Regions from separate parts of the Oikeobacillus pervagus genome, predicted to be linked through region 2. Evidence: predicted binding sites of a transcription regulator. Region 2 holds the regulator's gene; each other region holds the start of a gene.

Region 1 (4,968 bases), on a different contig from region 2:
CAATGGGTGGAAAAAAACCACCAAGACCCCCCATGGCCGCGACAATCCCATTGACAATTCCTGCTTGTTTCGAGAAATACATCGGGACAAGCTTAAAGACCGCTCCATTTCCAATCCCTGAACATATAGCCACTGCCAAACAACCAATCGTGTAAATAGTAAGGGAAGGAGTAAATGATAATAAAAATCCAGAAAATGTTAGACCGAAAAACACGAGCATCAAAATGAAAAAGGCATTGATTTTATCCCCAAGCCAACCCCCAACAGGACGGAGAATTGTAGCGATTGCGATAAACCCCGCTGTTCTCATCCCTGCATCTACTTTGTCTAGTTCAAAATGATTGACGAGAAAATTCGGTAAATAAATGGTAAACGCAACAAATGCACCGAATGTTATAAAATAAAACAAACAAAGAAACCATAAAGTAGAGTTACGGTAAACGCCTTTGATCTGTTCCATTAATGGAGTGTTCACCTTAGGCTCTTTACGATCTCCAAATAAAAAATTAAATAATGCAAAGGCCACTAGTAAAATTAAAAAAAGATTGACAGTGATTCTCCATCCATATAAATTAGCAACGACTGGTGCCGCAAAAGATATGATCGCCGTTCCAATATTTCCCGCTCCATAAATCCCATTCACAAATCCATGCTTTTCTTTCGGATAATATTTAGGTAATGAAGTGACTCCAACCGAAAAAACCGCCCCTCCAACCCCAATTAATAATCCACCTATCATTAAATCTGCCATTGAATTCGCTTTACTCACATAATAAACTGGAAATAACAAGACGATGAAACTAATGAAAAATAGAATTCTAGCTCCAAAGCGGTTCGTCCAATAGCCAATTGGGACCCGTAATAAAGATCCAAGAATCACGGGAGCTGCTGTTATTAAAGCAATATCCCCCGAATTTAAATGAATATCATTCGAAATAAACGGCATTAAAGACGATAAAATCACCCAAACCATAAATCCAACAACTAAACTGCTTGTTTGTAAGAGTAACTGTAAACCTGGCCGATTCACTTAATCCCCCTCCTGCGATATTTTTTATGTATACATTTCCCTTTAAACGTTCCTTCATTCAAAAAAAGGACAAAAAAACTCCAGTTGAAAACTCAATTTCAACTGGAGAATGAATGGTTATTCTTCGTCTTTTGTCAAATCTTTTACAGGTAGCTCTTCGTTTTCTTTATGTGTCGGTTTTCTTAAGTTAAATAACACTTTCACACAAAAGTAGACGAATGGAACTATTCCTAGTAAAAAGATGGTGTCTGGTACTGAACGAAGGAGTAATAAATGTTGCACGATATCTTGTTGCAAAAATTCAGGACTTCTAGATGCCCAGTACCCGTTTTTAAATCCTTCTTTCAATTGTAGGTAACCGATTGGTAAAAGTGATACAAAGACCATTCCAGCCAACCCGATATTTAATAACCAGCAGCTAATCTTTAATAATTTATCGTTCCAAGCTTCAGGCTTTACAATATTTCTTAAGGAGAACAAAACAACGGCGATCGCAAACATTCCGTATACGCCCATCATTGATCCATGTCCGTGTGCTGGAGTTAAAAATTGTCCATGTTCAAAATAACTTACTGCAGGCAAGTTGATTAAGAATCCTAAGACACCTGCTCCAACTAGATTCCAAATAGCGGTCGAAATTAAGAACCAGAAAGTAGATTTATAAGGGAAATGAACACCGCCGTCGCGCATCATCTTGTATTGTTCATAGGCTTCTAAAATCAATAATGTTAATGGAATAACCTCTAAAGCAGAGAACACAGCCCCTAAACCAATCCAAGCTTCTGCCGATCCATTATAGTAATAATGGTGTCCAATTCCAAGTACACCACTTCCAAGTAATAAGGTAAGTTGGAAGTATAAAGAACGAACGGTTGATCTCTTTGTGACTAAATTCATTTGTACGAGTAGGAAACCGATGACAACAACAGCAAATACTTCAAAAATTCCTTCTACCCATAAGTGAATGATCCACCAGCGCCAGAAATCGGCCATTGTAATGTTTGTTCCAGGGTTAAATAGAAAAGCAAAACAATAGAATGCTGGTACGGCAATGGCTGAATAGAAGAGTAGATGGACCAATCCACCTTTATCAGTTTCTTTTTTTAGACTGCGCTTAATTCCTCTAAATACGATGAACAACCAAATCCCCATTCCAGCTGCCAAAATAAACTGCCAAACACGCCCAAGTTCAAGATATTCCATTCCTTGGTGACCGAATAGGAACCACATATTTCCAAGATATCCGTTAGCACCTAACCATTGACCAACAAGGCTTCCACCTACTAAAAAGACTAATGCCCAGAATAAGATATCTACAAGCAACCCTTGTTTTTTCGGTTCTTTTCCACCAACAAGTGGAGCGATAAAGATTCCCATCCCTAACCAAGAAGTGGCGATCCAAAAGATGGCTAATTGCAAATGATAACCTTTCGCAATGCTAAATGGTAATAAGTCTGCGATCCATTGGATTCCGAAAAAGCTATCAGGCTCAATATAGTAGTGTGCAAGTAAAGCACCTAGAAGTGATTGCACAAGGAAAAGGATGGCAATGACCGCAAAGTATTTCCCTGTTTTCACTTGCGAAATCGTCACAGGCTGGTTATTTAAATTAAAGGATGGAAACTGTCCATTCGAATAGGCTTCCTCCATCCCCAAGCGATAACGATTAAAAAAGTATAAAATGACTCCAATAAAGAAGATTAATAGAGTTACACTAGCCCCACTCCACCATACTGCTGAAAATGACATCGAATTTCCGGCATCCTCAAAATATGGCCAGTTGTTTGTATACGTAATATCATCATTCGGTCGTTTGGTACTAGAAAGCCATGCAGTCCAGAAAATAAAATCTGAAACCTGTTTTAGTTGGTCTTGATTATCTACCCAGCTTCGATTATTTTTTGGCATGTCTTTCTCATCGATTAAGCCGGCTTTTAATCCCCAACCATCACCATTTGTGAAAATGTCGCGATAATATTTTTGAACTTCTTTATATCCATTCACTTGTGCATCTGTTAGTACGAGTTGGTCCATTTTCTTATCATAGCGGTTCTTTTTCATTTCTTTGATAACCACTTTACGGATGATTGTTTTTTCATCATCTGATAGTTTACGAAAGTCTTTGTGATATTTTGCTTGTGCTTTAAAATCTTGCATTCCTTCTGTATAGATTTTTAATGATTCGGCTGTATAATCAGGGCCCATATAAGATCCGTGACCCAGCACAGTACCGTAATCCATGAGGGCATATTTTTGGAAAACGGCTTGCCCTCCTTGAATCGATTTCTTCGTCATTAACACTTCACCATTTTCAGTTTGAACTTCTAATGGCCGAGGTGCCAACTCTTTAAATATCCAATATCCCCCTAATAATAAGACGGAAAAACTAACAATGAGTGTGAAGACCAGAACTCCTTTTAAGAAGCTGTTCTTCGATTTGTTATGTTTTGTTTGATTCCCGTTCATGCCCTATGCTCCTCCTTTCATTCTGACTACATATTTAAAATAAAACAAAAGGAAGAGCCAGTAGGTGAGCCATATCACATAAGCCGTAAATATTTTAAAATCATTCAAAAGTACGATGATGTTTCCTATATTTCCTATTTACCAAAAACGCTTTCTATGTGAAAGAAAGCAATCGGATCACTTACACTGAAATGAAAAAGGATGTCTCAAAAGTAAAATCTCTTGAGACATCCTTCTTGCTTCATCTCTGTAGATGGCTATCCTTTAATACCATCTTTCCATCTTGCCAAATCGGGACGATATCATACACACTTTTTTTTGATACGAAAGTGATTTCATGTCCAAAATCATATTCGACTAGCATGTTTCCGATTTTCGAATTCCGTAAAATTTCATAGCCATCATTTTCATACTGCTTATAAAATAAATGGGCTGCTAAGGCAGAATCGGTCAAATCAGCTTGTAATTTTTCTAGTAAACAATGAATCATATAACCTACACCATAGAAATCCTCTATACAAAATTGCCCACGGGAACCTGAACATATAAGTACAATGGTTTCATTTTGATGCTTTTGAACTAGCATTTCACTTACTGCTTGACAATTTAATAATGATGCAATGTACATCTTCTTCGCCGTCTGTGATTTACGAATGGCCACTGTTCCATTCGTTGTAGATAGAAATACGGTCTTTCCTTGAACTTGATTTCGCAGAAGACTTGGATATGGTGCAATAAACCCTTCGATTGTTTCCCCTTCTTTTTCTCCGGCCAATATGATGCTGTCTGTTGAAAAAGCACGGGATTGTTCTAATGCTTCTTCCCAATTAAACACAGGGATGACTTCATTTGCTCCCTCTTGTAATACAGCTGTGATCGTGGAAGTAGCAAGCAATACATCGAAAACAACGGCAATATTTCCTGACAATTTTTTCGAATCCAAATCTTCCTTTTTCATGACGACTTGTATTTTTGTTGACAATTAAAACACCTCAAAACTTTTCATGAGCCATATGCAAGGAATGTTGAATTAACATTTTGACAAATGAACCAAATCGGGCAAAACGTTCATCATTTGTTTGTCCTTTTTTATATCTGGCATATATTTGCTGACAAATGACAGCCAATTTAAAATAGGCAAACGTAACATAAAAATGAATGTTCGAGACATCCCGGCCGCTCTTTTTACTATACGATTCTATGAATTCTTTTCTCGTATAAAATCCATCATATACCGTTACAGGCGGTTTGCCAAACCCCATTTTTAAAACTTCTGGATCATTCTTCTCTATCCAATAGCTCATGGCTGCCCCAACATCTGCTAAGGGATCGCCAATGGTTGTCATCTCCCAATCAAAAAGACCTATCATTTTCGATAAATCTTCTGAAAAGAGAGCATTGTTTAATTTATAATCATAATGTATGATGGTTGGTCTCGGAGAAAGTGGAATATGCATGAGCAACCATTTTTT
Region 2 (4,968 bases):
AAGTGGCTAAAAACATTGATAAATCAACAAAAAATAAGGTACGAAAATCATTGCGATTTCGTACCCTATTTTTGTTGCGAATTTAATTTTTGTGATTCAAAAGAGAACGTCTTACAATTATGGAGCAGTTTTTTTATTCACAGTATCGGTTGTTCTTATTCCTCTCCAAGCATTTCCTGCAGTTCTTCCCATTCTTCCATTAATTGCTCGAGTTTGAGTTGACCTTCCTCTACTTCTTCATTCAGCTGTAGTGATTTTTCATGATCTTGATAAACTTCTGGATCACATAGTAGTTGTTCTTTTTCATTTATTTCCTCTTCTAATGTCTCTATCAATTGTTCAATTTCTTCGAGTCTTCGGCGTTTTTGACGTTCAATCTTTTTTTGTTCTTTATCAATGTGATAACTGTTTTTCTCAGACTGTGCTGTCTTTTCGTTTTGTACAGTCGCATTATCCAATTGTTGAAGTTCTATTTGTTCCTGTTTTTTCATTACGTAGTAGTCATAATCGCCAAGATATTCAGTAGACTGTTCAGGGGAAAGTTCAATGATCTTTGAGGCGATTCTATTCATAAAATAACGGTCATGTGAAACAAATAAAAGCGTTCCAGGATAATGGATTAAAGCATTTTCCAACACTTCTTTGCTGTCAATGTCTAAATGGTTGGTCGGTTCGTCAATGATTAGTAGGTTTGCCTGTTGCATCATTAGTTTAGCGAGGGCTAGCCGTGCTTTTTCGCCACCACTTAAAGCATGAACAGGTTTAAGGACATCATCACCTGAAAAGAGGAAATTTCCTAATGTCGTACGGATCTCTTTTTCCGGTTTCGTCGGGTATTCATCCCATAACTCATTTAAGACGGTTTTATTTGATGTTAATTCGGCTTGTTCCTGATCGTAATAGCCGATTGTCACATTGGTTCCTAAAGTGATTTCCCCTTTAAGTGTGGGCAATTTATCAATAATTGTCTTCAGGAGCGTAGATTTTCCAATTCCATTCGGTCCCACTATAGCTACACTTTCTTCACGAGTGAGATGAAAAGAGATATTTTCGGCTACAGCGACGCCTTCATATCCAATCGCTACATTATTGACGTGTAATACTTCATTCCCACTTTGCTTTTCAATCGTAAACGAAAAATGGGCTGATTTTTCATCGCCTTCTGGCCTAGTCATTAATTCTAAACGATTTAATTGTTTTCTCCGGCTTTGTGCCCGTTTGGTAGTGGAAGCTCTCGCAATGTTTTTTTGGATAAAATCTTGAAGCTTTGCCACTTCATCTTGCTGTTTTTCGAATTGTTTCATTTCTCGTTCGTAGTCTTTTGCCTTTTGAATTAAATATTTACTATAATTCCCAACATACTTCTTTATTTTATGACGACTTATTTCATAAACTTGGTTGACCACCTTGTCCAGAAAATAACGGTCATGGGAAACGATCAAGATAGCACCATCATAGTTTTGTAAATATTGCTCTAACCATGATAAAGTCTCGATATCCAGATGGTTGGTAGGCTCGTCTAAAATGAGAATGTCCGGCTTTGTTAATAATAGTTTTCCTAAAGCAAGCCTTGTCTTTTGCCCACCGCTTAAAGTAGAGATTTTGGTCGAATAATCGTAGTCTTGGAAGTTTAATCCGTGAAGAACAGAACGAGTATCTGACTCATATTGGTATCCACCAAGTTCTTTAAATTTCACTTGTAAGTGATCATAGTCTCTTAACACTTTTTCGTATTTCTTTTCATCTTGGTAGATTGCAGGGTCTGACATGGATTGTTCTAGTTTCCTCAAATCCTTTTCCATCTTTTGCAGATAGTGAAAGACGGATATCATTTCCTCCCAAATCGACAAATTGGATTCCAAACCGGTATTCTGGGCTAAATAACCGATGGATACGTCCTTCGGCTTCATAATTTCGCCGGAATCATAAGACATTTGTCCGGAAATGATCTTTAATAAGGTGGATTTTCCCGCCCCATTTCTGCCAACAAGGGCAATTCGGTCGTTTGTTTGAATTTCTAGCTTTATGTTAGACAAAATTTGTTCGGCTGCGAAAAATTTTGAAAGTTGTTGTACTTGCAGTAAAATCATTTTTCTCACCTCTTATTCCTATTGTAAGTGTATCCTATTCATAATAAGGCAGGCAACAGTGAGGATTATTTTAAATGATTAAAGGAGATACGGTGCGAATAGGTTCAATGATTTGTGAAAAGATATTCAAAGTTCAAAGACAATCATAGAAAAATAGTGTATTATGTAAAAAAAGAGGTGTTCATGTTGTCGCAATTTACTCATTTTAATGAAGAAGGCCGAGCGAAAATGGTCGATGTAAGTCGAAAACCTGAAACAGTTCGAACAGCGATTGCTAGATCTAGCATTGAAGTGAATGATGAGATTTACGGGGCAATTCAAAATAATAAGATGAAGAAAGGGGATGTACTAGCAGTAGCGCAAGTAGCCGGAATTATGGCGGCGAAGAAGACGTGGGAAATCATTCCGATGTGTCATCCCATTCCGCTAAAAGGAATCGATCTTTCTTTCGAATGGGAGAAAAAAAGTGAGTGCTATCAATTAATGATTACCTCGAAAGTAAAAACAAAGGGGAATACAGGTGTAGAAATGGAAGCGTTAACAGCTGCTTCTGTCTGTGCATTAACCGTTTATGATATGTGTAAGGCGGTGGACAAAGGAATGGTCATAGGCCCTACCTATTTAATTGAAAAAACAGGTGGAGTCTCAAGTCCAGATTATTATAAACAATTAAATGAACAGCCTACATCAGATAGGGAAGAGTAAGTTATACGCATGAATCACGGAAAAGATTCATGCAATTTTACTATAGAAAAAAAGTATAGGTTTAGTGCAGTTGGAGGAAAGATTATGAATCAAGAATCAATGAAAATTCCACAAGCAACGGCAAAAAGATTGCCATTGTATTATCGATTTATTCAAAATCTCCATTCGTCAGGCAAGCAAAGAGTTTCATCTGCCGAGTTAAGTGAAGCGGTAAAAGTCGATTCAGCAACGATTCGACGTGATTTCTCTTACTTCGGTGCTCTTGGAAAAAAAGGATATGGATATAATGTAGGATATTTGCTATCTTTTTTTAGAAAAACATTAGATCAAGATGAAATTACGAAAGTGGCATTAATTGGTGTCGGAAATTTAGGCACGGCTTTTTTAAATTATAATTTTATGAAAAATAATAATACTAGAATAGATATTGCATTTGATGTAAATGCAGAAAAAGTCGGGAAGAAAATTGGGGATGTTGATGTCCATCATTTGGATGAACTAGAAGAAAGATTAGCTTCAGAACAAATTCATGTGGCAATTCTTACCGTACCAGCGCCAGTTGCCCAACAAATTACCGATCGACTAGTAAAAGCGGATATCAAAGGAATACTTAATTTTACTCCTGCCAGATTAACGGTACCTTCTTCGATCAGAGTCCATCACATTGATTTAGCTGTTGAATTACAGTCACTTGTTTATTTTCTAAAAAACTATCCTGAAGAAGTCATAGAAGAGACAAATTCTTAATAGAAAAAATGATCAAAATCAGTTATTATTAGAGGAAGGAGGTGTAGCATTTATGCCACTAGGTATCGGCAGTATTCTTATCATTGCACTTGTTGCTGTATTATTATTCGGTCCAAAAAAGCTCCCTCAATTAGGAAGAGCCGCAGGAGATACATTGCGCGAATTTAAAGACGCTACGAAAGGCTTAGCAGAAGATGATGATTCAAAAGATAAAAAAGACGCTAAGTGATGATAGGATGAAATAGAATGAGTCAAAATGAAATGACGATTTTTGAGCATATAAGTGAATTAAGAAAACGACTCATGATTGTAGTCGTTTTCTTCTTCATTGCAATCATCGGCAGTCTTTTCTTAGCTGAACCGATTATTCGTTATTTACAGTCAGCGGATGAGGCGAAAGAATTAACGATGAATGCTTTTAGAATGACGGACCCTTTGAAAATCTATTTTCAAATGGCCTTTGTGTTGGCTTTTATCATCACTTCACCCGTCATTTTGTATCAATTATGGGCCTTTATCAGCCCAGGGTTATATGAGAAAGAGAGGAAGGTTACTTTAAGTTATATTCCAATTTCTGTCTTCCTTTTCTTAGGGGGCCTTTCCTTTTCTTATTTTATCCTTTTTCCATTTGTTGTTCGATTTATGATGAATATGTCGGAAAAACTAGATATTCAACAGGTTATCGGTATTAATGAATATTTTCAGTTCTTATTTCAAATTACGATTCCGTTTGGTTTCTTATTCCAAATGCCGGTTGTCATGTTGTTTCTAACACGATTAGGAATTATCACTCCGATGTTTTTAGCAAAAATTCGTAAATATGCCTATTTCACTTTATTAGTCATTGCGGCTCTTATTACCCCGCCAGATGTGATGTCACATATGATGGTCACCATTCCACTTTGTATTTTATACGAAATTAGTATTTGGATCTCAAAAATTGGCTATCGAAAGGTAATTGAGGCAGAAGAGCAAATGGAAAGGGAAATAGAGTCGGAAGAAGCTCAAAAAAAATAGACCGATCAAGCGGTCTATTTTTTTTCTCTCTTTTTATGACGAAAATGAGCAAAGGTCATTCGTAAGCCCGTGCCAATATCTAAGGTCGCTAATAGAATGAGCAAGTAAGTAAAAAATCCAAAGCCATTCGAATTCACTGTCACAATCGCAATATAAGTAAAAAACACTCCTAGTAGGATGTTTAATGTCCCGGGTAACCATGATGTTTGTTTCATTAAAAGAATCCTCCAATAAACCCTGAAATTTTTTCTGCTTCTTCTATATATTTTTCTAATTCATCCCGAAAGAAATATTGGCCTAATATGACCAATGTATTCATCGACACGTGAGCGATAATGGGAACGATTAAACGTTTTGTTTTTACATATAAAAAAGCAAAGGTAAATCCCATGGCAGAATATAATAAAGT
Region 3 (4,968 bases), on a different contig from region 2:
ATAGAAGTACATCAAATGATAAAGGAGAGATGTACAAATGGCTTATCCATTTACTGTAGATAGTATCATTGGAGAAATTGTCAATGATTTACCGAAATCAAGTGATTTATTTAAGAAAAATAGAATTGATTTTTGTTGTGGAGGAAATCGTCCAATTAAAGAGGCTGCTAGTGAAAGGGGACTTGATGCAGAAGTATTAGTCTCTACCTTAAATGGCCTATATGAAGAGATGAATACAGAGGGGGTACAACAGGATTGGATGACCGCCGACCTCTCTTCTATTGTCGACTATGTCGTGAATACTCATCATCGCTATTTAAATGAAGAGTTTCCACAGCTTACACCTTATGTGACAAAAGTTTTACGTGTACATGGTGTGGATTCCCCACACTTAAAAGAAGTTCACTCCCTTTTTCATACAATTAAAACAGAATTAGAACAACATATTATTAAAGAAGAGACAGAACTATTTCCCTATGTAAAAATCTACGAAAACGATCCTTCAAGTGAGAATTTAAATAAATTACTGGCTCAATTAGATGGGCTTGAATCAGAACATGATGCAGTCGGTCAAGCTTTAAAACAATTACGCGATGTAACAAATGATTTTGTCCCACCAATGGGAGCTTGCCGTACTTACCAACTTGTCTATAATCGGTTAGAAGCCTTGGAAGATGATACATTCCGCCATGTACATTTAGAAAATAATATATTATTTAAAAGAATTAAAGAATTAGGTTAATTCTTTTAAGGAGTCTCATAACAGCTGACCTCCCTAATGATCATAAGGGACTTAGTTCAGTCATGAGACTCTTCTTTTTTTATTCTTTTTCTTTTATTAATTCATTTGTTAAACTTTCTGGATCGTAAATATATTTATTTTTTTTATCTGAATGAACAAGGTTGTGATTTTTCATTTTAGTTAAAATACGACTAACCGTCTCCCTTGTTGTCCCAATCATTTGGGCGATTTCTTTATTCGTTAAAGGAATCATGACAGAAACCATTCCATCCTCCGTTTCCTTTCCATAACTATTGCCAAATCGGAGAAGCCACTTAATAAATTTCTCATATGTATCGTTTAATATTTGCGCTTCCAATCGTTGCTGCAATTCAGAGATTTTCTCTCCCATCATCCGATATAATTTCACCGCTGTCTCAGGCTGTTCTAGTAAAACTTTCTCAAATTCAGATAATAGAATATAGATGAGGTCGGTTTGCTCCATCGCAATTGAATTAGCTGGATATTCACTTTTTTGGAAGAAACCAATATGAGGAAACATATCTCCTGACTTTAAGACAGCAACAATCTGTTCTCTCCCTTGAATATCATTTCGATAAATTTTGATCGTACCTTCGTCAATAAAATAAACAGCCTCATGCTTTTCCCCTTGAAAAAAAATATGCTCCCCTCTTTTCACTGTTTTCTTCTTGGAGGTTAACGCTATTGACTCAATCTCTTGATCTGATAAATGTTTAAAAAGCGGTAAATCCTTTAAAATTGTGTACATTTTTCGACTCATTGCCCGTTCACTCCTATTTTTTCGAAGTTTGTGATCTTTATCACAACTTTTACCAATTCCATCAAGTATAATAATCTTGTAAACGTTAGGAGGGATGTTGAATGGAATTATGTTGCGGTAAAGTGCCAGGCCAAGGGAATCGCCCTATTTCTCAATTTTGCGAACCATTAGTAAGACTTTATCAGGAACATTCACCGTTGAATGAAATGAAGCAAGATCTATATGAAAGGGCTAAACAAACGAGTTCATCAACTGATCCACGAAATCATCTGTTACAACTTCGTGAAAAAGTTCTTTCATTCCAAAGAGCACTTGATCAACATTCACGAAGGGAAGAAGATGGTCTATTTGAAATGATGACAGCTCATATAGGGAAAGAATTAGGGCCGATTGCGATGATGGAATACGAGCATTCATTGGCAAATGAAAATATTCGTCTCTTTTTAGAACAGACCTCCCTTATGTCTGATAAACTGACGAAGGAAGAGGCCCTTGGATTCGCACAATATATCGTTACCGCATATGAAGTCTTAACTTCGCATTTTATGAAAGAAGAAAGCGTCTTATTTCCCATGGCTGAGCAAATGTTGTCTGATGAGGAAAAAAGACTTCTTGCCGAACGAATGGAAACAATTTAACCGAATTTCACGATCTTAGCAGTATCCTATTAGCGTACTTAACGATTAAATTTCTCTTTTGGGGCCAGTCCCCAAAATCTGATATCCCCTCTTTTATATATATTGTGTACCCCATAACCAATTGGTGAATGGGGCTTTTTCTTTTCTTAAAAATACCGGAACGGAGAGTTTAAGATGTTTGAGATCCACATCAGAAATGACCGCCTGGATATTTTTCAATTGGTTTAAAAGGATGAGATCCACTTCTTCTCTTATAAGAACCACTTTCGGAAATGGATGTTGTTTGTATCCCTCGATCAAAATAAAATCAATCGGAAGGAGTTTGTAAATGGATAATATATTTTGAATAGAAGGCTGTTCGATGGTTGCAACGATATTAACGATCCCTTCGCCTTCCACAGCCGTTGCAATAGCCCCATTTTCACGATGAGTGGAAGTGTCCTTCCCCTCATCCCCAATATAGGGGAGACCCCCATGTCCATGATGTTTAATCGTACCTACCGCAATATTATGTGCTTTGGCACTCTTAATAATATATTGGATAAGGGTCGTCTTTCCGCTATTTTGGTAGCCTACAACTTGGAAGATTTTTTGCTTTCTTGCCACGGTACATCACTTCCTGTTTCATCTTCTAAGAGAAGAACATCGACAAGATCCCCTGTTTTAAATCCCCTTGTACCTCCAGGCAATACCATTAAACAATTGGCCCAAGCAAGGGATGTGACAACATTTGATTTATCTAATCCTACTGGACTGACAAATAGTCTCCCCCCTTCTCCATAGTGGAGTTGACTGCGAACAAATCGATTAAATGGATTCGCCTTTGGAAAATCTTTTTGTAGTATCGCCGTGCCTTTAGCTAAAAAAGGCTTAGATTGATGCAACCAATAACGTATAATAGGACGAACATATAATTCGAATCCAACGTAACACGCTGACGGGTTCCCAGATAGACCAAATAATAATTTTCCATTACAAACAGCTGCTGTCGTCACACTACCTGGTCTCATCGCGATTTTATTAAATAATTTTTTTGCACCTAATCGATCGTATATTTCCGGTAAATAATCAAAATCACCGACTGAGACTCCCCCTGTTGTAATAACAAAATCACATTCTTCCACCGCAAGTTGAACCGTTTTCAACACGTCCTCTAAATGATCCTCACATTGTCCATACCGTCTGACTACTCCCCCTGCACGTTCAACTTGAGAAATAATCATATGACCATTTGAATTACGAATCTTTCCAGATTGTAATGGTTCATCCACCTCTAATAGTTCAGAACCCGTTGCTAATACACCAATGATTGGTCGACGAACCACAGGCACTTGGTTATATCCAAAGGTCGCGAGCAGTGCCTTAACACCAGGATTCACTTTTGTTCCTTCTTCGATTAGTTTATCCCCTTTTTTTGCATCCTCACCTTGAAAAGAGATATTTTCACCTTTTTTCATTTTACGTTTGATCGTGATGAACTTTTTCCCATCTTTTTCTGCTTCACTCGTCAGTTCAAGCATAATTACACAATCAGCTCCACTCGGAATGGCGGCCCCTGTCATAATCCGAATCGCTTGATTTTGTTTCAAATGGAAAGAGCTCACTTGTCCAGCCCCGATTTCATCCACAACTTCTAATTGAATCGGCTGTTCATTAGAACAACTGTCAGTATCTTCACTTCGAATGGCGAACCCATCGTAAGGTGAACGGTCAAAATGGGGGACATCATGGTCCGCTTTAAGAGGCTGACTTAAAAAACGTCCATCACTTTTTTCAATAGACACATATTCTTCATCCCCGTACTTTTTCCATTCCATTATTCTTTGAACAGCTTCTCCTACAGAAATTGGTTTTCGGCGTTCTATCACTTTGATCACCCTTTAGTTTTCATTTAATTGTTGAATCCCTTTTTCAAGCCTCTGATCAACCATTTTTGCATCTTCAATATGTTGTAAAATAAGTTCATGTGCCAAATTAAACAGTTGTTTCGCCTGTTGCATTTCGTTTTCAACTTGTAAGGATAGATTTTTCTGTTCTCCTATCATTTCCTTCATTTCATTTATGTTTAGTTGACTATGATTAATAGATTGTAAAACTTGAGCAATTTGTTCTGATGTTTCTGAACTAACAGCCATTCCTTTTTCTACAAGTTCTGTACTTAATTTAGTGGAAGCTAAAGCTTCAGAAATTTCCTTTTGAATGGCTGATGTTAATGTTTGAATATGTGAGATACTATCGGTCGTACTTTCAGCAAGTTTTTTTACTTCCTGTGCAACAACGGCAAATCCTTTTCCATGCTCACCTGCACGAGCAGCTTCAATGGATGCATTTAAAGCGAGTAAATTCGTTTGATCTGCAATTGTTTTAATAACTTCAACGATTGTATGAACTTCTTTTGAACGTTGATGTAACTGGGCCATATTTTGTTCCGATGTTTTTATGTTCTCTCCTAATTGTTGGATGACTTGTTCTGCATTCTTTACGTATTGATTCCCCTCTTGAGATTTTTTCACCATCTTGACAGAATAATCATGTAAAGAATCTCCCTTATCCAAAAGTGATGTGGATTTATTTGAACTTTGTTCGCTTAAATGAGCTACATTCGTAAATTTCTCTTCAATCTGATCAACCAGATCTCCCAACTCGTGATGTTGTCCATTGACATGCTCATGTTGGACAATTACGTCTGTAAGTTCCCTTTTGAGCTTCGAAAGCCAAATTGTCTTATCCTGTTCCTTTTGTACTAATTCATCTTTTAATGCCTTTATTTCATTTTCTAGTTCTAAAAATTTTGAGTCTTTATACTT

The links. Region 2 encodes Rex, which represses fermentation and respiration genes when NADH is low (regulators of the CRP and FNR family bind a similar motif). Its sites were predicted from a motif close to TTGTGAAATATTTCACAA; they were not measured.
Region 1: J2S13_RS09425 (nitric-oxide reductase large subunit) is a predicted target of Rex. The motif match lies at 3,559-3,576, and genes of this name have one in related genera.
Region 3: J2S13_RS14260 (hemerythrin domain-containing protein) is a predicted target of Rex. The motif match lies at 1,552-1,569, and genes of this name have one in related genera.

Annotation. Positions count from the first base shown of each region.
Region 1 covers NZ_JAUSUC010000021.1:9,887-14,854, reverse strand. The annotation lists gene J2S13_RS09430 (nitrate/nitrite transporter) at 1-1,030, opposite strand, end outside; gene J2S13_RS09425 (nitric-oxide reductase large subunit) at 1,148-3,496, opposite strand; gene J2S13_RS09420 (2-phosphosulfolactate phosphatase) at 3,738-4,478, opposite strand; gene J2S13_RS09415 (phosphotransferase family protein) at 4,489-4,968, opposite strand, start outside.
Region 2 covers NZ_JAUSUC010000052.1:6,772-11,739, forward strand. The annotation lists gene abc-f (ribosomal protection-like ABC-F family protein) at 156-2,090, opposite strand; gene moaC (cyclic pyranopterin monophosphate synthase MoaC) at 2,277-2,795, shown strand; gene J2S13_RS14475 (redox-sensing transcriptional repressor Rex) at 2,880-3,542, shown strand; gene J2S13_RS14480 (twin-arginine translocase TatA/TatE family subunit) at 3,595-3,771, shown strand; gene tatC (twin-arginine translocase subunit TatC) at 3,789-4,559, shown strand; gene J2S13_RS14490 (YdiK family protein) at 4,574-4,774, opposite strand; gene J2S13_RS14495 (CPBP family intramembrane glutamic endopeptidase) at 4,774-4,968, opposite strand, start outside.
Region 3 covers NZ_JAUSUC010000049.1:13,799-18,766, reverse strand. The annotation lists gene ric (iron-sulfur cluster repair di-iron protein) at 38-742, shown strand; gene J2S13_RS14265 (Crp/Fnr family transcriptional regulator) at 822-1,523, opposite strand; gene J2S13_RS14260 (hemerythrin domain-containing protein) at 1,625-2,161, shown strand; gene mobB (molybdopterin-guanine dinucleotide biosynthesis protein B) at 2,255-2,767, opposite strand; gene J2S13_RS14250 (molybdopterin molybdotransferase MoeA) at 2,734-4,029, opposite strand; gene J2S13_RS14245 (methyl-accepting chemotaxis protein) at 4,042-4,968, opposite strand, start outside.